DNA from 3 places in the Bordetella genomosp. 11 genome. Region 1 is predicted to be linked to each of the others. Evidence: predicted binding sites of a transcription regulator. Region 1 holds the regulator's gene; each other region holds the start of a gene.
The links. Region 1 encodes LexA, which represses DNA repair genes until DNA is damaged. Its sites were predicted from a motif close to ACTGTATNNNNATACAGT; they were not measured.
Positions count from the first base shown of each region.

Region 2: CAL28_RS08805 (ATP-dependent helicase) is a predicted target of LexA. The motif match lies at 3,048-3,065, and genes of this name have one in related genera.
Region 3: imuA (translesion DNA synthesis-associated protein ImuA) is a predicted target of LexA. The motif match lies at 1,987-2,004, and genes of this name have one in related genera.

Region 1 is NZ_NEVS01000004.1:2,304,494-2,312,013, reverse strand. Features, by position in the region: gene clpX (ATP-dependent Clp protease ATP-binding subunit ClpX) at 1-526, shown strand, start outside; gene lon (endopeptidase La) at 703-3,153, shown strand; gene lexA (transcriptional repressor LexA) at 3,214-3,864, opposite strand; gene CAL28_RS17975 (amino acid aminotransferase) at 4,017-5,222, opposite strand; gene uvrB (excinuclease ABC subunit UvrB) at 5,300-7,327, shown strand.
Region 2 is NZ_NEVS01000004.1:258,087-265,606, forward strand. Features, by position in the region: gene CAL28_RS08790 (TRAP transporter large permease) at 1-1,242, shown strand, start outside; gene CAL28_RS08795 (DUF72 domain-containing protein) at 1,316-2,272, opposite strand; gene CAL28_RS08800 (PA2169 family four-helix-bundle protein) at 2,493-2,942, opposite strand; gene CAL28_RS08805 (ATP-dependent helicase) at 3,145-5,220, shown strand; gene CAL28_RS08810 (hypothetical protein) at 5,234-5,473, opposite strand; gene CAL28_RS08815 (DUF72 domain-containing protein) at 5,663-6,583, opposite strand; gene CAL28_RS08820 (magnesium and cobalt transport protein CorA) at 6,754-7,520, shown strand, end outside.
Region 3 is NZ_NEVS01000004.1:821,053-828,572, forward strand. Features, by position in the region: gene CAL28_RS11505 (Y-family DNA polymerase) at 1-1,226, opposite strand, end outside; gene imuA (translesion DNA synthesis-associated protein ImuA) at 1,156-1,914, opposite strand; gene CAL28_RS11515 (tetratricopeptide repeat protein) at 2,223-3,188, shown strand; gene CAL28_RS11520 (VOC family protein) at 3,193-3,615, opposite strand; gene CAL28_RS11525 (PadR family transcriptional regulator) at 3,797-4,486, shown strand; gene CAL28_RS11530 (siderophore-interacting protein) at 4,510-5,325, shown strand; gene CAL28_RS11535 (Bug family tripartite tricarboxylate transporter substrate binding protein) at 5,385-6,362, opposite strand; gene CAL28_RS11540 (amidohydrolase family protein) at 6,455-7,315, opposite strand; gene CAL28_RS11545 (carboxymuconolactone decarboxylase family protein) at 7,326-7,520, opposite strand, start outside.

The DNA.
Region 1 (7,520 bases):
CATCCGCGATCGTACGGAGAAATCCGGCATCGGCTTTTCCGCGTCGGTGCGCGCCAAGTCCGAACGCGGCGTGGGGGAATTGTTCCGCGAAGCGGAGCCGGAAGACCTCATCAAGTTCGGCCTGATCCCTGAACTCGTCGGCCGTTTGCCCGTGGTGGCGACGCTCGGCGAGCTGGATGAAGCGGCCCTGGTGCAAATCCTTACCGAACCCAAGAATGCGCTGGTCAAGCAGTTCCAGAAGCTGTTTGCCATGGAAGGCGCTGAATTGGACGTGCGTCCCGCCGCCTTGCGTGCCGTCGCCCGCAAGGCGCTCAAGCGCAAGACGGGGGCACGTGGATTGCGGTCCATCCTCGAGTCCGCGCTGCTGGATACGATGTACGAGCTGCCCTCGCTCGGCAATGTCAGTCGCGTCGTGCTCGACGAGAACGTCATCGATGGCGATGGTCAGCCTTTGCTCATCTATGCGGATGATGCCGCGCAGGCATCGAAGCCGGATCGGGGCGAAGTCAGGGACGCCGCGGCCTGATTCCGCGAAAACCCGCCTCGGGAGGCGGGTCTTTCGGGGTTTTCGCGGCCGACAGCCGGAAGCTTGATTTTTCGGCTATTGTTCCCATATCAGACGTAGCTGACGATTAGACGGGACCTCGCCACCGCATTTTCCGCCGCATCGCCGATACGTTGAGTCATCCCAAGGAATTCTTTATGTCTGGCACTCAGACCCTGCCTTCCGAACCCATCGACCTCCCGCTGTTGCCGCTGCGCGACGTCGTGGTGTTCCCGCACATGGTCATCCCGCTATTCGTCGGACGTCCCCGTTCCATACGCGCGCTTGAAGTGGCGATGGAAGCCGGCAAGAGCATCATGCTGGTCGCCCAGAAGTCCGCCGGCAAGGATGATCCCTCTCCGGAGGACGTCTACGAAATTGGCTGCGTGGCAGGCATCCTCCAGATGTTGAAGCTGCCCGACGGTACTGTAAAAGTGCTGGTCGAAGGCGCGCAGCGCGCTCGCATCACCCGGGTGGACGATGTCGAATCGCACTTCACGTGCGAAGTCGTACCCATCCAGCTCGACCCCATCCAGGGCTCGGAGACCGAGGCCCTGCGACGCGCCATCGTTGCGCAGTTCGAGCAGTATGTGAAGCTGAACAAAAAGATTCCGCCTGAGATCCTGACCTCCCTGGCCGGAATCGACGATGCCGGCCGGCTGGCCGACACCATTGCCGCGCATCTGCCGCTGAAGCTCGAGCAGAAGCAGAAGATGCTGGAAATCTTCGGCACGGCCGAGCGCCTGGAAGGGCTGCTCACGCAGCTGGAAACCGAAATCGACATCCTGCAAGTCGAGAAGCGGATTCGCGGCCGCGTCAAAAAGCAGATGGAAAAGAGCCAGCGCGACTATTACCTGAATGAACAGGTAAAGGCCATCCAGAAAGAACTGGGCGAAGGCGAAGAGGGCGCCGATATCGAGGAACTCGAGAAGAAAATCGTCGCCGCCCGCATGCCCAAGGAAGCGCGCAAAAAGGCCGATGCCGAGCTGAAGAAGCTCAAGCTGATGTCGCCGATGTCCGCCGAGGCAACGGTGGTGCGCAACTATATCGACACGCTGATCAATCTGCCGTGGCGCAAGAAGAGCAAGGTCAATAACTCTATCGGGAACGCCGAAACCGTACTCGATGACGATCACTACGGCTTGGACAAGGTCAAGGAACGCATCCTTGAATACCTTGCCGTCCAGCAACGCGTCGACAAGGTAAAAGCGCCCATCCTGTGCCTGGTCGGTCCTCCGGGCGTGGGCAAGACTTCGCTGGGGCAGTCCATCGCCAAGGCGACGAACCGCAAGTTCGTCCGCATGGCGTTGGGCGGCGTGCGCGACGAAGCCGAGATCCGTGGTCACCGTCGTACCTATATCGGCTCGATGCCCGGCAAGATCCTGCAAAACATGAGCAAGGTGGGTGTCCGCAACCCCTTGTTCCTGCTGGACGAGATCGACAAGCTGGGCATGGACTTCCGTGGCGATCCTTCGTCCGCCCTCCTGGAGGTGCTGGATCCGGAACAGAACCATACGTTCCAGGATCACTACGTCGAGGTGGACTTCGATCTGTCGGACGTGATGTTCGTGGCGACCAGCAATACGCTGAACATCCCCCCGGCACTGCTGGACCGGATGGAAGTCATCCGTCTGTCCGGCTATACCGAAGACGAGAAGGTTCACATCGCCAGCGACCACCTGATTCCCAAGCTGTTGAAGAACAACGGGCTGAAGGAAGCGGAACTGACGATCGACGAATCGGCTTTGCGCGATATCGTCCGCTACTACACGCGGGAAGCCGGTGTGCGAGCGCTGGAGCGCGAGGTCGGCAAGATCTGCCGCAAGGTGGTCAAGCAACTGCTGACGGAGCGTGATGCCAAGTCGAAGGCCGACGGCAAAGGCGAGGCGAAGCCTATCGCCGTGACGTCAGAGAACCTGAACGATTACCTGGGCGTGCGCCGCTATAACTTCGGCATGGCGGAGAAAGAAAACCAGGTTGGCCAAGTTACAGGCCTGGCCTGGACCGAGGTGGGCGGCGATCTGCTGACCATCGAAGTCGCCGATATGCCTGGTAAAGGCGCCATCCAGCGCACGGGTTCACTGGGCGACGTGATGAAGGAATCCGTCGAGGCGGCACGTACGGTCGTGCGGTCGCGCGCTCGCCGGCTGGGCTTTGCCGACAGCGTTTTCGAAAAGCGCGATATGCACGTCCACGTGCCGGAAGGCGCGACGCCCAAGGACGGTCCGTCCGCGGGTATCGCCATCACCACTGCCATGGTGTCGGCCTTGTCGGGCATCCCGGTGCGCGCGGACGTGGCCATGACAGGCGAAATCACGCTGCGTGGGGAAGTGCTGGCCATTGGCGGTTTGAAGGAAAAGTTGCTTGCCGCGCATCGGGGTGGCATCAAGACCGTGCTGATCCCCGAGGAAAACGTCAAGGATCTGGCTGAGATTCCCGACAACGTGAAGAATCAGCTGGAGGTCGTGCCGGTTCGCTGGATCGACAAGGTGCTGGAACGTGCGCTGGAACGCATGCCCGAGGCGATTTCGGAAGAGGAAGCCAAGGACAAGCCGCTGGTGACGCCGGCACCCGCGACGGAATCGGTCGACCCGGTCATCAAGCACTGACCTCGTCGCCGTGCCTTGTTCGCAAGGGCCTGCAGCGCAAGCTGTCAGGCCCTTTGCTTTTCAGTGCAGCGCCTGGATACGAATCAGTCCGACCGCGATGCCTTCCAGGGCGAATTCCTGACCGGGCTGGACAACGATGGGCTGGAAATCCGGGTTTTCCGGCAGGAGTTCGATGCGGCCGCCTTCGCGGTGCAGCCGTTTTACCGTGACGTCTTCATCGATCCGGGCTACCACGATCTGGCCTTCGCGGGCTTCGCTGGCTTTTTTGACGGCCAGCAGGTCGCCGTCGAGGATGCCGATATCGCGCATGCTCATTCCCCGCACTTTGAGCAGATAGTCCGGACGCTGCGTGAACAGGGCGGGGTCCACGCCCACGTCCCGTTCGACATGTTCGGCGGCCAGGATGGGGCTGCCCGCCGCTACCCGCCCTACGAGCGGCAGCATGAGCTGGGCAAGGGAAGGGATGGGCAGCATGGCTTGCCCGCCTTCATGGCGCGGATCCTTCAGGCGGATGCCGCGGGACGCACCGGCAGTCAGCTCGATCGCGCCTTTGCGGGCCAGGGCTTTCAGATGGTCTTCCGCCGCGTTCGGCGAGCGGAACCCCAATGCCTGGGCAATTTCCGCGCGAGTGGGCGGAAACCCCGTACTGGCGACCGCCTGGCGTATGAGGTCGAGGATTTGCTGTTGGCGTTCGGTAAGTTTGCTGGCCATTTGCGGGTTCCTGCTTCCCTGTATGGATATACAGCTCCGCATTTTGGGGGACGCAGCTTCAAAACGCAAGGGGCTATCGCGCTTTACGGGCTTGGCGCTCGTAAAAAGAATGGGGCCCTCAGGCCCCATTCCGTTTTCGCAAGCTGCGGGTCTTAGCCCTTCAGTACCGCCGCGATCGCCTTGGCGACGGCATCGATGTTCTGGCTGTTGAGCGCCGCCACGCAAATCCGCCCGCTGGAGATCGCATAGATGCCGTGTTCTTCGCGCAGGCGATCGACCTGGGCCGCGGTCAACCCCGAATACGAGAACATGCCGCGCTGCTGCAGGACGAAGCTGAAGTCCTGCTGCACACCCTGTTCCTTGATCTTTTCGACCAGTTGGCGCCGCATCAGTCGAATGCGCTCGCGCATGCTGCCCAGTTCCTGCTCCCACAGCGTGAAGAGTTCAGGCGTATTCAGCACGGTGGAGACGACGGTGCCGCCATGCGTGGGCGGATTCGAGTAGTTGGTACGGATGACGCGCTTGAGCTGGCTGAGCACGCGTGTCGCTTCGTCCTTGCTGCCGGAGATCACCGTCAGCGCGCCGACGCGTTCGCCATACAGCGAGAAGGACTTGGAAAATGACGAGCTGACGAACACCGTCATGTCCATGCCGGCGAAAAGACGTACGACCGCGGCATCTTCCTGCAGGCCTGCCCCGAACCCCTGGTAAGCGATGTCCAGGAAGGGAACCAGGTCGCGCTCCTTGACGACATTGGCGATCTGCTGCCATTGCTCCGGCGTGGGATCCACGCCGGTGGGGTTGTGGCAGCAGGCGTGCAGCACGACCACGCTGCGCGCCGGCATCGCCTTCAGACCGGCAAGCATGCCTTCGAAGTTCAGGCCGTGGGTTGCCGGGTCATAGTACGGGTAGGTTTCGACCTGGAAGCCGGCCCGTTCGAACAGTGCCCGGTGGTTTTCCCAGCTGGGATCGCTGATGTAGGCCTTCGACTGAGGCAGCAGCTGATGCAGGAAATCGGCGCCGATCTTCAGCGCGCCAGTGCCGCCCAGGGCTTGCGTGGTCAACACGCGGCCAGCCGCCGACAAGGGCGAATCCGCGCCCAGCAGCAGCGCCTGCGCGCCTTTGTTATACGCCGCGATGCCTTCGATCGGCAGGTAGCCGCGCGCGGCAGCTGCTTCGATGCGCGCGATTTCCGCCTTGCGCACCGCGGACAAAAGCGGAATACGCCCGTTATCGTCGTAGTACACCCCTACGCCCAGATTCACCTTGCCCGGCCGGGTATCTGCGTTGTACTGCTCATTCAGCCCAAGGATGGGATCGCGCGGGGCCAATTCGACGTTTTGGAAAAGGGAGGTCATCGGATCGTGAAGAAGGGTAGGTGGACGCGGCCGGACATGCGGCGGATAATGGGGGGTTTACCCTGAGACAGTCTAGCATGACCGCACCTGGATTCGTCGAATTTCCGGACAGCCCGTTCCAGCTCTACCAGCCCTATCCCCCGGCGGGCGACCAGCCCGGCGCGATCGGCGCGCTGGTGGACGGCGTGCGGGACGGCTTGATGTACCAGACCCTGCTCGGCGTGACCGGTTCGGGGAAGACGTACACGATGGCGAACATGATCGCCAGGCTGGGCCGTCCCGCGCTGGTTCTGGCGCCCAATAAAACCCTGGCCGCGCAGCTGTACGCCGAAATGCGCGAATTCTTTCCCAAGAATGCCGTCGAGTATTTCGTTTCCTACTACGACTACTACCAGCCCGAGGCCTATGTGCCGACGCGCGATCTGTTCATCGAGAAAGACTCGTCGATCAACGAGCATATCGAGCAGATGCGGCTGTCAGCCACCAAAAGCCTGCTCGAGCGGCGCGACACGGTCATCGTCGGGACGGTCTCGTGCATCTACGGTATCGGCAACCCGGGCGATTACCATGCCATGGTGCTCATTTTGCGCACCGGCGACCGCATCTCGCGACGCGAAATCCTGGCGCGCCTGGTGGCCATGCAGTACACGCGCAACGATGCGGACTTCACGCGCGGCGCATTCCGCGTCCGAGGCGAAACCATCGACATCTTCCCGGCGGAAAGCGCGGAACTTGCGCTGCGCCTGACGTTGTTCGACGACGAAGTCGAAACCCTGGAGCTGTTCGACCCCTTGACAGGCAAGGTGCGCCAGAAGGTCCCGCGGTTTACCGTTTATCCCGGGTCGCATTACGTCACGCCGCGCGATACGGTGCTGCGGGCCATCGAAACGATCAAGGAAGAGCTGCGCGAACGCGTGCAGTTCTTCACGTCGCAAAGCAAGCTCGTCGAGGCCCAGCGTCTGGAGCAACGCACACGTTTCGATCTGGAAATGCTCCAGGAACTCGGCTTTTGCAAGGGGATCGAAAATTATTCCCGGCACTTGTCCGGTGCCGCGCCGGGCGAGCCGCCGCCTACGCTGATCGACTACCTGCCGGGCGATGCGCTGATGTTCATCGACGAAAGCCACGTCACCATCGGCCAGTTGAGCGGGATGTACCGCGGCGACCGCTCGCGCAAGGAAACCCTGGTGCAGTACGGCTTCCGCTTGCCCTCCGCCTTGGATAATCGGCCGTTGCAACTGCAGGAATTCGAAGCGCGCATGCGGCAGTGCGTGTTCGTGTCCGCGACCCCGTCCGCCTACGAGAAGGAACACTCCGACAATGTCGTCGAGCAGGTGGTGCGCCCGACCGGTCTGGTGGACCCCATCGTGGAAGTGCGTCCCGCGCATACGCAGGTGGACGACCTGCTGGGCGAGATCAAGCTGCGCGTGGCGCAGTCCGACCGGGTGCTTGTCACGACGCTGACCAAGCGCATGGCCGAAGACCTGACCGACTTCCTGGCCGAACACGGCGTCCGGGTGCGTTATCTGCATTCGGATATCGATACCGTGGAGCGTGTCGAGATTATCCGGGACCTTCGGCTGGGCACGTTCGACGTACTGGTGGGCATCAACCTGTTGCGCGAAGGGCTGGATATCCCGGAGGTGTCGCTCGTTGCCATCCTGGATGCCGACAAAGAGGGTTTCCTGCGCTCGGAGCGCAGTCTGATCCAGACAATCGGACGGGCGGCACGGAACCTGAATGGCCGGGCCATTCTCTATGCGGACCGGATAACCGATTCCATGCATCGCGCCATCGGCGAAACCGAACGCCGGCGCAAAAAGCAGGAGGAGTTCAATCTGGAGCACGGGATTACCGCCAAGGGGGTGCAGAAGGCCGTCAGGGAGCTGATCGATGGCGTCGTGGCGCCTGTCCATCACTCGACGGTCGAGGACGCGCTGCCTGCGGAATTGTTGACCGACGAAAAAGCGCTGGCGCGGGAAATCCGCCGCCTGGAGAAGCTGATGATGGATCACGCCCGCAATCTCGAGTTCGAGCAGGCCGCGGCGGCCCGCGACGCGCTGAATGCCTTGAAGGAGCGGGTGCTGCTGGACGGTGCGCGCTAACCGTCCCTTTTTGTTGTCGATCGGAAGGCGGGCGCGCCGGAGCGGAAATCCGCATGCGGTACCGCTGTCGCAGCCGTGTCACGGCGGTGACATGGCGCCGACATGATTTCGTGTTGCAACGCCGCGTCGCCTACCATTGAATTGGTGCCGGAATTGATTTAGGGATGTTCAATAGCATTATTAGGTTTACCCT
Region 2 (7,520 bases), 2.0 Mb from region 1:
GTGGCCGCCTGCGTGTTCGCCGGCGTGCCTATCGCATTCTGCTTCGGACTGGCCACTTTCGGCTACCTCGCCTTGACGACCGGGACGCCGATGATGGTGGTCGTCGGGCGCATGGACGAAGGCATGTCGCATCTGATCCTGCTGGCGGTGCCGATGTTCGTCTTCCTGGGCCTGCTGATCGAAATGACGGGCATGGCCGAGCGCATGGTGGGCTTCCTCGCCAGCCTGCTGGGCCATGTGCGCGGGGGCCTGTCGTACGTGCTGATCGGCGCGATGTATCTGGTGTCGGGCATCTCCGGCGCCAAGGCCGCTGATATGGCGGCGGTCGCGCCGGTGCTGTTTCCCGAAATGCGCAAGCGCGGCGCCAGCGAAGGCGAGCTGGTCGCGTTGCTGTCGGCGACGGGTGCCCAGACCGAAACCATACCGCCCAGCCTGGTGCTGATCACCATCGGGTCTGTGACCGGCGTATCCATCACCGCGCTGTTCACGGGCGGCCTGCTGCCGGGCCTGGTGCTGGGTTTGATGCTTTGCTTCGTGGTATGGCGCCGCAACCGCCATGAAAACGCCGGCACGGTCGCGCGCGCGACGCGCGCGGAGATCCTGCGCGCGCTGGTGGTGGCCCTGCCGGCCCTGGCGCTGCCCTTCGTGATCCGCGCGGCGGTCGTCGAAGGCGTGGCCACCGCCACGGAGGTCTCGACCATCGGCATCGTCTATTCCGCCCTGATCGGCTTGCTGGTGTACCGGCGTTTCGATTGCAAGCGCCTGTGGCCCATGCTGGTCGATACCGCGAGCCTGTCCGGCGCCATCCTGCTGATCATAGGCGCGGCCACCGGCATGGCCTGGGCGCTGACGCAATCGGGTTTTTCGCACCAGCTGGCCGATATGATGGCGAAGCTGCCCGGCGGCGCGGTGACCTTCCTGGCGGTATCCATCGTCGCCTTCGTGATTTTGGGCAGCGTGCTCGAAGGTATCCCGGCCATCGTGCTGTTCGGCCCCTTGTTGTTCCCCATCGCCAGGCAGATCGGCGTGCACGAGGTCCACTACGCCATGGTGGTGATATTGGCGATGGGCATCGGCCTGTTCGCCCCGCCCTTCGGGGTGGGATATTACGCCGCGTGCGCCATCAGCCGCGTGGCGCCGGACCGCGGCATGCGCGCCATCGTGGGCTACCTGGTTTCCATCGCCATCGGCCTGGTCATCGTCGCGGCCATACCCTGGCTGTCCATTGGATTCCTGAAGTAAAGCGGTGGCGGGCGCCGCTTTTCGCGGCTGTCGGCAGTGAACCGGTTGTCGCCGCGCCGGGCGCGGTCCGCGATTACGGCAGGGCCCGCTGCAAGGCCTGCATCAGGCCTTGCGCATTGCGCATGCCCTGGTCCTCGAAGTTGGTGTTCAGAATCACGTGGGTCTTGCGCACGCGTTGCGCCAGCTGCCGTACCCGGCGAGCCATTTCTTCGAGTTCCGCCACGCTGTACTCGTAGTTGAACCGGCTGGAAGATGCGCTGCCGGACGACATCCAGGCCGCGGCATTGCGTCCGTGCATGCGCACCAGGGCCAGATCGTCGCGCGTGGTTTCCCATATCGCCGGCACGCTGTCTTCCGATGCCGTCGGGGCATCCACGACGGTATGGACCGCGCGCAGTTGCCGCAGGAAGTCCAATGTCGACGTGGCCTCCGCGCCTTCGAACCAGGCGCGATGACGGAATTCCACCGATGCGACGTGGTCCTCCAGCCGGGCCACGCAGTCCGCCACCCGGGCCCGGCCGCGCGTATCCGGCTTGATCCAGCGCGGAAACTGGAAATGCACGGCGCCCAGTTTGCCCGACATGCGCAGGGGTTCCAGCGCGAAGACGAAGCGGCGCCACGCTTCATCGACGACCTCGCGCGGCAACTGATCGATGAAGCAGACGTCGCCGGCATTGTGGCGCAAGGCATCCTGCAGGTCGGTATCCAGCGCGGCCAAAGGCGTCTGGTGACCGGTAAACAGGCGGAATGCCTTGATGTTGAAAACGAAGTCCGGCGGCGTGCGCGTCGCCCAGGCATGGGCATGGCGCGCGGAGGGCAGGGCGTAATAGCTGGAGTCCACTTCGGCAATCGGGAAGTGGGCCGCGTAGTAACGCAGTCGCGCCTGTGCGTCGGCGGTGCCGGGTGGATAGAAGCGGCCGCACGCCAGCAGGGTCGGATCCGTCCAGGACGCGGTACCGACCAGGATGGACGGTGCGCCCGGAAAGCCGGCGGCAGGCTGGGCTGCCCGCTGCCCGGATGGGAAATGCATTGCTTCTGACATGAGTCGCGTAGCGGTCCCGGCACGCGTTGCCGGCCCGGTGCCGGCGCGCCGGCAGATGCCCTGTGCGGGTTTGCCGGGCGCCTGGGCGCTCCGCGGATTATCCCTCAATCCCCCTTGCCACCGGGAGCGCCTTCACCGCCCATGGCATGCGGGCGGTGGATGGCCGCGGGGCGGTGGGCGCCGGCCCATGTCCCCGCGGCGACGGCGGTCAGGCGTTCGCGCGATAGCGGTCGCGCAGGGCGCGGATCTGATCGTGGTTGCGCAGCACGCCTTCATATTGCCGCTGCACCACCGCCCGGATGTCTTCGGGCAGGGGTTCGCGCAGGGCGTTGGTGTAATCCTGCTTGGCAACGTCCTCGCCGCGCTCGCATTCCTCCAGGATGGCGGCATCGCTGCGTCCGGTAACGGCTGCCTTCAGGTGAACCCAGCCGCGATGCACGGCGCCGGCGACGCTACCGCCGGTTTCCGGCTTGCCGCCGAGCCGCGCAACGATGGCCTGAAGTTCCGCGGCGCCCGCCGCGCAATCCTGGGCGCGATTCTGCAGCAATCCCCGCAGCTCCGGATCCTTGGTGTCCTCGGCTGCCACCTGGAAACCCTTTTCGCCGTTCTTGCAGGTTTCGGTCAGGTCGTTCAGCAGTTTGACGATACGATCGGCCATGGCATTCTCCTTGGTAGCGGGTGGCGCGCTGTGCCCGCGCGCAGCGCGATTTCCCTGGACCGGACACTTCGCAAACCGCGTTCCCAGGGGAGCGCCCCGCGCCGGGCTGAGGTTTTATCCAGTATTATTGCGGGCTGTCGTGTCGCCGCTGGCGGCATCTGCCCATCCATGAGCGTTGTGCCCCGGCTCCTGCCGTCTTCAAATGTCCGAACGTCCCGCCGATGTGCCCGATCCTCTCGCGGACCTCAATCCCAGCCAGCGCGAAGCGGCCGAATACGGTGCCGGTCCGCGGGACGATGGGCCGCTGTTGGTCATCGCCGGCGCCGGTTCGGGCAAGACGAGCACGCTGGCTCATCGGGTCGCCAACCTGATCCTGCGCGGCGCGGATCCACAGCGCATGCTGCTGCTGACTTTCTCCCGGCGCGCGGCCATCGAAATGGAAAGGCGCGTCGGCGCGGTGCTGCAGAAAGTCCTGCGGCTGGGCGCCGGCCACGTGCCGCCCGCCTTGCCGTGGGCGGGCACCTTTCACGCCATCGGCGCCCGCCTGCTGCGTGAATTCGCGCCGCGCATCGGCCTGGCGGAAGCGTTCACCATCCACGATCGCGGGGATTCCGAAGACCTGATGGGGATGCTGCGCCACGAGCTGGGGTTGTCGTCGACCGAATCCCGTTTCCCGTTGAAGGGAACCTGCCTGTCCATCTATTCGCGCGTGGTCAACAGCCAGGCGCCGCTGGACGGTATCCTGAAGGACGTCTATCCCTGGTGCGCGCAGTGGGAGGACGAACTCAAGCGCCTGTTCCGCGCCTATGTCGAGGCCAAGCAGGCGCAGCAGGTCCTGGACTACGACGATCTGCTGCTTTACTGGTCTGAAATGATGGTCCATCCCGACATCGCCGGCGACGTAGGCGGTCGTTTCGAACACGTCATGGTGGACGAGTACCAGGACACCAACCGCCTGCAGGCCGCCATCCTGCTGGCCATGAAACCCGACGGCCGCGGCCTGACGGTGGTGGGCGACGACGCTCAGGCCATCTATTCCTTCCGCGCGGCGACGGTACGCAACATCCTGGATTTTCCCGGACAGTTCAAGGTGCCGGCCAAGGTGGTCACGCTGGAGCGCAACTATCGCTCGACGCAACCCATCCTGGATGCCTCCAACGCCGTCATCGCGCTGGCGCGCGAACGGCATGCCAAGCAGCTGTGGACGGAGCGCAAGTCCTCGAACCGGCCCAAACTGGTCACGGTCAGCGACGAAGCCGGCCAGGCCCGCTGGGTGGCGGACCAAGTCCTGGCGCAGCGCGAGGCGGGCGCCACGCTGAAGTCGCAGGCGGTGCTGTTTCGCGCTTCCGGCCACAGCGCGGCGGTCGAACTGGAACTGACCCGCCGCAACATTCCCTTCGTCAAGTTCGGCGGCCTGCGCTTTCTGGAGGCTGCCCACATCAAGGATCTGCTGGCGCTGCTGCGCTGGGCCCAGAACCCGCGCGGCCGCATGTCCGGGTTCCGCGTGGCGCAACTGGTGCCGGGCGTCGGGCCGGCGACGGCCGCGCGCCTGCTGGATGCGATGGACGGTGCGCCCGATCCCCTGGCGGCCCTGGACGCGTTCAAGCCCGGCAGCGCCGCGCGCGAGGATTGGCAGGGATTCGCCCAGGCCTACAAGGATTTGTGCGCCCCCGGCCTGGCGTGGCCGGCGGACCTGGACGTCGCCTTGCGCTGGTACGCGCCGCACCTGGAGCGCCTGTATGAGGACGCGCGCGTTCGCAGGGCCGACCTGGATCAGCTTGCCCGCATCGCGTCCGGCTATGCGTCGCGCGAACGCTTCCTGACGGAGCTGACGTTGGATCCGCCCGACGCGACCAGCGCGGAATCCGGCGCGCCGCTGCGCGACGAGGACTACATGATCCTGTCGACCATCCACTCGGCCAAGGGGCAGGAGTGGAAGTCGGTCTACGTACTCAACGTGGTGGACGGCTGCATTCCATCGGATATGGCGACGGGCTCGGCCGAAGAGATCGAGGAAGAACGCCGCCTGCTGTATGTCGCGATGACGCGCGCCAAGGAAGAGCTGCACCTGATCGTGCCGCAGCGATTCTATGTGCACCAGCAGACCGGCATGGGCGACCGGCACGTTTATGGGTCACGCACGCGGTTCATCCCGGACAACCTGGCGCCGTTGTTCGAAGCCTTGCCCAAACCGCCCGAACTGCCGCCCATGCGGGGCGCCGCGCCCACACCCGTGGCCCAGGTGGATGTGGCGGCGCGGCTGCGCCGGCTTTTCTAGCGCCGGGCGGCGGCTATTTGCGTTGCTTCCCGCTTTTGTCGTGGTCGGCCTTCCAATCGACTTCGTCCTTGGCCGTGGAAACCTTGCGGTCCGCTTTTTCCGCGACGCCCGGTGAAATCGGGTCGCTGGCCGGGAAGGATTCCTCCACGGCCTCGTCCAGCGCCTCCTGGTAGGTAGGCACCTTGTCGCCCTGGCGATCGGCGTCCTTGTCGGCCTTGGACTGTCCACCTTGTTTCGGATTTTCTCGCGTCATGTCGTTCTCCGTCTGTCGCGGCGGATCGGCCCGCACCGTCTACCGCGATTCTCTTGGGGGATACGGAACCGGATCATCCCGGCGCCGCCATCTGCCCTGCAGCAATCGGCATGCCTTGGCGCAGCCGCCGGCGACACGGCTTGCCGGACCATGCGTGCCAACGGGCCGCGGGTGCCGGGATGGGCATTCCTAGGCCGGCGCGCCGGATTCCGTGACCGGCTGCATGGGCAGGCGCAGCGCGCTCATCAATGCGCGCGCGTCGCGCGGCGCCATGACTTTCACATCGTTGTCGAAATAACAATAGACATCGCGAGCCCCCGATGGCCGCGGACGCGGGCCGGCCAGGCGCGCTCCGCGCGGCGTCCTGCCCCGGGACCAGGCGTCGATGCGGCGTGCCCAGTCCGCGATGGCCTCTTCGCTGTAGCCGCTGCTGTACAGCGCTTTATCGCCATGCAGGCGGACGTAGGCGAAGTCGGCTGTCGGGTCCTCGAGCAAAGGCCATTTTCCCGCGGTATCCGCCGTGACCAGCGCCACGCCGTACCGTCGCAGCATCGCGATGAATTCCGGACGGGCGTAGCTGGGATGGCGGATTTCCACGGCGTGGCGCACGGGACGCCGGGCATCCGTTTCGGTCAGGCTGCGCCCTTTCATCCGCGGGCCGTGTCGCCGCGCCAGGCGCGCGGCGGCTTCCGTGTCGCGCGGCAGCATATCCAGGAAGGGTTCGATGCGCGCCGCATCCCAGGGCAGGGTGGGCGGCAACTGCCAGAGGAATGGCCCGAGCTTTTCCCCCAGCGCCAGCACGCCCGAGGCGAAAAAATTCGCCAGGGGTTCGTCGATGTCGCGCAGCCTGAGCGTGTGCGTGATGAATCGCGGCCCCTTGACCGCGAAGACGAAGCCGCCGGGGGTTTCATCGCGCCAGCGGGCGAACAGCGGCGGGCGTTGCAGCGAATAGAACGTGCCGTTGATTTCGACCGTGCATACCTGATGCGCGGCGTAGGCCAGTTCGCTGTGCTGCGGCAGGCCCTTCGGATAGAAGCGCCCGCGCCAGGGTGCGTAGCGCCATCCTGAAATGCCGATGCGAACCGCGGATCGTTGCCGATGTTCAGCCATGCGTGGGATTCCGACGGGACAATGTAGCCTGCCGCCGCGTTGCAAGCGCCATGCCGTCCCCGCTCTCGCGGGCCGGCGGAGGCGTCCGGGCCCGGTGCTATCATCGTCGGTTGCTCGAAAGAGAAGCCGCCCGGCGCGCGGCCCTTTCAAGAGACCTGAAGGAAGGACTTATGCAGGATCCCGAATCCAAACCGGCCGCCGGTCCCGCTGCGGCCCAGGGCGCGGGCGGTGAGTACAACGGCGAGGTCGTCGCATCGATCTCGTATGTGAAAGGCCGCCGCGACCAGGCCGTGCCCATCGAGCAGATCCATTCCTATGTAGGACAGTCGGAACGCTTGCTGTGGCTGGGCGTGCGCAATCCCCATCCCGATCTGCTGATACGCGTGGGTGAAGAGCTGCGACTGGGGCCGAAGGCGATGGAGGAAATCCTGGAGCCGCACAAGCGCCCGAAGATCATCGATTACGGCAATGTCGTGCTGGTGGTCGCGGTCACGCTCGAGGTGGACGGCGATCGGCCGCTGTTCGGCGAAACGCAGTTGATCATCGGCGACGGCTTTCTGTTCACCATACGGCGCGGCTCCACGGCGCCCTACAGCGCGCTGCGCGAACGGCTGGAAGGCGCGCCGGATCTGCTGGCGCGCGGTAGCGACTACATCGCGTCAGAACTGCTGGATTTCCTTGTGGACCGTTACGTTCAGGGCGTGACGCGGCTGGAAGGCGTGGTGGAGAACGCCGAACAGAAGCTTTTGATACGCGGGGCGAAAGATACCGATATCCGGCGGCTGTACCGGCAGCGGCGCGACCTGCTGCGCATACACAACGCCATCGCTCCGATGTCGGAGATCTGCCGGCGCCTGGCGCGCGTGGAGATGACGGCCATCGACGAGCATGCCCGGCCATACTTCGCCGAGGTGGCCGACCGCGTCATGCGGATCGA
Region 3 (7,520 bases), 1.5 Mb from region 1:
GGGCGATCCAGCACTGGCGCGGCCGCGTGTGCGTCGCTTGCATCCTGCACGGGCTTCCAGCGATTGGCGAGCTCGGGCCGATGATCCGCGGCGGGGCTGGGCCGCAGCACCCGATCGGCGCCGAGGCGGGCGGTCAGCATATCCAGCAGGCGAGCGCGCTCGCTCGCGACTTGGGCGGGTTCGGGAAACAGCGTGGTATTGGCCGCCGGTTGCGGCACCGTCCGCGGCGCGTCCAGCGCGACCGCGATCACCGGCGCCTGCAGTGTCATGCGTCCCAGGCGTTCGCGCAGCAGGCCCAGCAGGTGAGCGGGCTGCCAGGCAGGTTCGGCCAGGGTCAATTCCAGCAGGCTGGGCGGCCGCGCATGGCGGCCGCGTTCGTGTTCCAGCACCAGGGTCAACCGGGGTACGGCACGCTGCCGGGCAGCCAGCCAGCCGCTCATCTGTTCCACCAGGATGCGCGCCACCGCAAGCACGGCATCGGTATGCTCGATGCGTTCGATCAATTCGTAGCGGCGCTTGAAAGCAGGCGGTGGGGATATCCATGCATAAGCCTGCGGCGCGTCGCCGTAGGCGGCATCCAGGGCTTTCAACAGCGCGGTCCCACAGCGTCGCTGCAAGCCGGCACGGGGCAGGCGGCGCAGGAAGCCGAAGTGCCGGCAACCGATGCCATGCAGCCATTCCAGATGGGGCTGGGCTTGCGGCAGCAGGGCGCAAGGCAGCGCGTCCAGGCGTCGCGCCAGCCGTGCCGCAACCAACGCATGGCGCGGTCCGGCATCGTTGCGGCACGCCAGCAGCCAGGCGCCGCCGGCTGTGGGCGCCATGCCCAGGCGCGCCTGCAGGCCCAGGATACGCAGGGTATGGGCGACGCGGCGCGCCAAGGCGCGAGGCCCGCTGAATACGCGCAGGCTGGCGCCCACGTTCAGCAGCAAACTGCCCTGGGTGCCCAGCGCGACGTCCGGCGTGTATTGCAGCAGCGCCAGCGCGGCGCCTTCCAGCGCGGTATTTTCGGCCGCGACGTCGCGATCCAGCAGGATGGCGTGCGGCGCCAGCGCGTTGGCGCCCGCGCGGCGCATGCCCAGGCGGATGCCATGGGCAGCCGCGGCCGGCGTCAGCGTCATGACGCATTCGTGCTCGATCACCGCGCATGCCGTGGCGTCAAGCGGCCACGGCGGATGCAGGGCGTCCAGCGCCAGCCTCGGCAGGTGAATGGCGATCCAGAGTTGCATGGGTATTCGAGACAAGATCGTGCGCGGGATGCGGCGTATCGATCGGTGTGAGGTGTGGCGTTTCGCGCGATGGCGTGGAAGATCCTTCCAGCGCGATGAACAAGGAATGGCTGCATACCGGTCCGCGACGCTTGACGATATCCACCCGCAGTCCGTCGCCGGCCGGCGCCAGGGCCAGCCGCAACGGCGCGGGCGATGCCTGGGCCACCGCGCGCGCCGGCCTCAGGCAGAAAAACAGCGTGGCGCCAGCCTGTGCCGCCAGATGCAGCCGGCGCAGGGATTCCGGCCTTGCCTGCGGCAGCCAGCAGAGCAGGGCGGCGCAGCCGCCGTTCTTCAGGATTTGTTCCGCCGCCCACAGCGCATCGGCCGGCCGGGCGGGATTCACCCACAGGAGCCGGGCGGGGTCCAATCCCCAACTGGTCCATGCCGCGATATGCGGCACGCAGGGCGGCTGTACCAGAACGATGCTGCCTTCCTGACCCAGGCCCCGCAGCGCCGGCCGCAGCAGCCGCATTTCTCCTATCCCGGCGCGTGGCAGCAAAAGTTCGTTCAACGCCCCCGCAGGCCAGCCGCCGCCGGGAAGTTCCCGCGCCAGCTCCGGGTACCCCGTGGGTACCGCCGCGCGCGCCGCCCGCGCGAGCTGCGTCCCCCGCCATAAGGCGGGATGGATCTGTTCGGGAGGCGGCATGGAAAGCCTGGACATGGTGGCGGGACAAAGGCGGAAACGCCCTGGCGGATAGGGCCGGGGCGCTGGATTTTCACTGGACAAATATACAGTAAAAACGATCCCGCATCGCTTCCGTTACCAGGTGCCACGCCACGGTAGAGCAGGCGCGGGAACGGCCCTTTCCGACGGTTCGAGGTACCACCCCCGTTCCACTGCCATTGGCAAGTTTTACAGTCGAGTGCGGCGTGCCATTGCCGTCAGGATTGAACTTTCCACGCTTCGCCTCCATCTGACATGCCACTGTGATGGGAGGGTTCCCTATGTACTCCATGAATTCAAAGTCATTCGCCGGTTCGATACTGGTGGCGGCCTGCCTGCTTTTCGGCGGCAACGCCATGGCGGCGGATGCGACGCCCGACCAGGTGTACCAGGCCGCGCAGGCCGGACACTACCGCGAGGCCCAGACCATGATGGACCAGATCCTGCGCGATCATCCGAACAGTGCCAAGGCGCATTTCGTGGAAGCGGAATTGCTGGGCAAGCAAGGCAAGCTGCCGCAGGCGCAGGAAGAGTTGAATACCGCCCTGCGCCTGGATCCCAGCCAGAACTTCGCCCGTCCTGGCGCGGTGGACGAATTGCGCACGCTGATCGCGTCGGGCAATGCCTCGCACTCCGCGGGCAAAGGCACTTTCGGGGGTAACCCGTGGGGCCTGGTGCTGGGCATCGTCGCGGTGCTGATCATCGTGTCGATGGTCATGCGCGCGCGCCGGCGCGCCGCGTATTCGCAGGGGCCCAATGGCCCTTACGGCTATGGTGCCGGCCGCGGACCGGCGCCCTACGGCGGTCCGCCGGCCGGCCCGCAGGGCGGCTACGGGTATCCCGGCGGCGCGGCCCCCGGGCAAGCCGCTGGCGGCGGCATGGGCTCCAGCATCATGGGCGGCCTGGCCACGGGCGCGGCGGTTGGCGCAGGCGTGGTGGCCGGCGAGGCCTTGATGAATCGCGTACTGCATGGCGGGTCGGGATCCGCCAATACCGGCAATGTCGTCGACACGGGGGCCGTCCCGGACGCGGGTACCGCGAATTCCCAGGAGGCCGGCTACGACATGGGCGGCACCGATTTCGGCCTGCGCGATGCGAGCTCATGGGATGGCGACGACACCCGCAAGGTCGCCAGCAATGACGGCGGGGATAACTCCTGGAATGTCGGCAATCCCTGGGACGATGACGGGTCTTCCAGCGACAGCGGCGGTTCCTGGGACGACGGCGGTGGAGGCGGGTCCGACGATTGGACCTGAAGACTCATCGATCCAGGGGCAGGGCGGGATTCCACGCCACTTCCCAAAGATATCCGTCAGGATCCTGGAAATAGCCGGCATAACCGCCCCAAAAGGTTTTTGCCCCCGGCTTCACGATGCGGCCCCCGGCCTGGCGGGCCTGTTCCAGGGTCCGATCCACTTCCTCTTCGCTGCGCACGTTGTGCGCCAACGCAAAACCCGTCGCGGCGCCTGCCGCGACGGGAAGTCCCGTATCGGCGGCCAGATCCTCGCGTCCCCATAGCGCCAGCTTCAGCCCCGGCTGCATATCGAAAAAGGCCACGGCGCCATTTTCGAACTCCTGGCCGACGATGCCCTTGGTCGGCAGGCCCAGGCCATCCCGATAGAAACCGACGGCCCGTTCCAGGTCCTCGACCCCAAGCGTGATGAATGAGACACGCGCTTCCATATCCGCTTCTCCTGTTCGGCCAATTGCATAGCGTAGCGTCGATTGCCGGCGACAGGGCGGCGCGGTGCCTCCTCGGGGTGGCGGCACTCCCTCTCTTCGAACGATTCCCAGGCGGGTATTGACACGCATACCCGGCATCTATATCGTACGATATATATCTTAAGATATAGAGAGGTCCTCCATGCACTTCCCCTTCCATCATTTCTTCTCCGGCCGCCACGCTTGGGTCGGCCGGGCCATGCATCATCGCGCGATGGCCGGCCGGGCAGGCGGTGGCCATCGCGGCGGCCATGGTCATCATGACCACGGCGACGACGCCGACGGCGGCGGCGGCGACCGCGGCTGGGTACGCGGCCGCAAGTTCGGCGGCGACGAACTGCAACTCATGCTGCTGGGCATCCTGGAACAGAATCCCAGCCACGGCTATGAACTGATCAAGGCGCTGGACGCGATGAGCAGCGGCTACTACACGCCCAGTCCCGGCATGATTTACCCCGCGCTGACTTACCTGGAAGAGATCGGCTACGCCACCGTCGAACTCGAAGGCAGCAAGAAGCGCTATCGCCTGGCCGACCCCGGGCGCGCCCATCTGGACGCCAACCGCGAACGCCTGGCCCTGCTGTTCGGCAAGCTCAAGCACATCGCCCGCAAAATGGAATGGATGCGCCGCGCCTGGACGGGCCAGCCCATGGAAGCCGGCCCGAACGGCGAGGACGTCGCCACGGGCTGGGTGCCGGAACTGGTCCAGGCCCGCCAGGCATTGAAGCAAGCCCTGTTTCGCCGCGACGATGCCGACCCCGCGGAACAGCGCCGTATCGCGGCCATCCTGATGCGCGCCGTCAATGAAATCTGCGGCGACGCCAAGGCCTGACAACCCATCACCCGACCATTTCCATGACCCAACCAGATCTTGCCGTTCGGCGCGTGCGCCATGAACTGAAAATGCGACTGCTGCAAGTCGTTCGCACGCAAGCGGTATCGCCGCAATTATTGCGGGTGACCCTGTCCGGCGAAGACCTTCGCGGCTTCGTGTCGGCCTCGTTCGACGATCACGTCAAGGTGTTCTTTCCCGAACCAGGCCAGGACAGGCCCGTGCTTCCCACAGTCGGCCCCGAAGGCATTTCCATGCCCCCTGGCGTGCCGCGTCCCGCCGCGCGCGACTACACGCCGCGCCGTTACGACGCGCATGTCAACGAACTCGATATCGAATTCGTGCTGCACGGCGACGGCCCCGCATCGACGTGGGCAGCGCGGGCGCGCCCCGGCCAGTTCATCGGCGTGGGCGGGCCGCGCGGTTCTTTCGTCGTGCCGACGGCGTTCGACTGGCACCTGCTTATCGGCGATGACACCGCCTTGCCGGCTATTGCCCGGCGCATCGAGGAACTGCCCGCTTCGGCGCGTGTGATCGCGTTGATCGAAGTGGCCGATGCCGGCGCGCAGATTCCTTTGCCCGTCCGCGATGGTTTGTCCGTGCGCTGGCTGCACCGCGACGGCGCACCCGCCGGCGATCCCGTCGCGCTGGAAAGGGCCGTGCGCCAAGTGGCGCTACCGGCAGGCGAGGGCTATGTCTGGGCGGCAGCGGAATCCGCCGCCGCCAAGGCCGTGCGCCGCGTGCTGGTCGAGGAGCGCGGCATTGCCAAGACGCGCATTCGGGCGTCCAGCTATTGGAAGCGCGGCGCGTCGGCCGTGCATGAAACCCACGACGATTGAACGCGCCGGCACGGTGTGCGCGGCAAAACGGTGCCCACGGATGCGTGGGCACCGGGCTTCTACCCCAGCTTCAGGTTCGTCGCCTTGATGATCTTGCCCCACTTCTCTTTCTCAGAAAGGATGAAGCGCTGGAATTCCTGCGGGGTATCGCTGACCAGCTCGACGCCGGTGGCCTTGAACTTCGCGATGACCGCCGGGTCGGCCAGCACCTGGCGCACCGCGGCGTTCAATTTGTTCACGATGTCCGCCGGCGTGCGCGCCGGCGCGACCAGCCCGAACCACGCGTCCGATTCGAAGCCCGGCACGGTCTCGGCGATGGCCGGGATCCCTTCCAGGCTGGCCACGCGATGGCTGGATGCCACGCCCAGGGGATGCATGGTTCCGGCCTTGACCTGCGGGTAGGTCGTGGGTGAATTGTCGAACATCACCTGGATCTGTCCGCCGATCAAATCCGTGGCGGCGGGGGCGCTGCCGCGATACGGAATATGCTGCAGATCGATGCCCGCATCCAGCTTCAGCAGCTCCATGGTGAGATGGCTGGTGGTGCCGCTGCCTTGCGAGCCGTAGGCGACCCGGCCCGGATGGGCCTTGGCGTAGGCGATCAGTTCGGCCACCGTCTTGAAGGGCGCGTGGATATTCGATACCAGCATGATAGGCACCGAGGCCAGCATCGATATGGGCGCGAAGTCCTTGATGGGATCGTAGCCGGGGCTGGCATACAACTGCTGGTTGATGCTTAAAGGGCCGGCGCTGGAAACCAGCAGCGTATAGCCGTCCGGCTTGGCGCGCGCCACATAGGCGGCGCCTACATTGCCCCCCGCGCCCTGGCGGTTTTCCACGATCACCGACTGCTTCAGGATGGGGCCGAGTTTTTCGGCCAGCACGCGGGCCACCACGTCGGTGGTGCCGCCAGGCGGGAAAGGAACGACGATGTTGATCGTTTGTGCCGGCCAGGCATCAGCGGCAAGGGCCGCCGTGGCGGGCAGGGCGCACGCGATCACCGCGGCTGCCGCGGCGCGCCGCAACTGCTTGAACATGGTTTGTCTCCGTCATGATCGATATTGTTGTAGGTCTTTCTGTTACCGCCGTTGCCGATGCGATGGCCACCGGCATTTGCTTCGAAATCACGTCAGAACCCGTAAAGCGCGGCTGGGTTCTCCACCAGCATTTTTTGCTGCACGGCCGGATCCGGTATCCATAGCGGGATCAGGTCCACCAGGTCGCCATCGTTCGGCATCGGCACATCGCAGATCGGATGCGGCCAGTTGCTGCCCCAGATCAGGCGGTCGGGCCAGCGTTGCGCGGCCTCTTGGATCATGGGCAGCATGTCCGCGTGCGGATAGGGTTCGTTGGACAGGCGATACAGGCTGGCCAGCTTGATCCACACGCGGCCGGTGTCCATCAGCCCGGCCAGGACGCGAAAGGCCGGGCTGTTTACTCCTTCCTCCGCGCGGATGCGCGCCAGATGATCCAGCACCACATCGGCCTGGCATGCGCGCAGCAGCGGCGCCAGATCGACCAGTTCGGTGGATTTCTTGAAGTGCAATACCAGATGCCAACCCATTTCGCGGGCCTCGCCGGCCAGCGCGTCGAAGGCGTCGAATCCCACGCCGCCGCCCACCACCGTCGACATGCGGTAGCCGCGCATGCCCAACGCATGCATTGCCTCGCGTTCGGCGTTGGGGCGGCCGGGCGGGATGACCGCCACGCCGCGGGCGCGCGGACCCATGCGGCGCAAGGCATCCAGCGTGGCGGAATTGTCGGTGCCGTGCGCGCCGCCATGTACGATCACGGCGCGATCGATGCCCAAGGTCGCGAGCAGCTTTTCATAGTCTTCCACCGTGCAGTCTTCCGGCGTATAGCTGCGGTCCGGGGAATACGGAAAGCGCGCGACGGGCCCGAAGATATGGGCGTGGCAATCGCAGGCGTTGGCCGGCATGCGAAAGCGCGGCGCGCGGGTGTTGCGGTCGGGTGCGGGGCAGGCGTGCATGTCGGTCGCGCTATTCCGATGCGGATTGCGCCTCGCGTTCCGCGATGCGCGCCAGGATTTCCGCGCCACGATTGGCCGCGGACACCCCACGGAAGATATAGGCCATGCTGACCACTGCCTGCATCTCTTCCCACGTCGCGCCGGCGCGGCGGGCGGCGATGCCGTGAATCATGGCCGCATCGCTCAATTCCACCACCAGCATGCC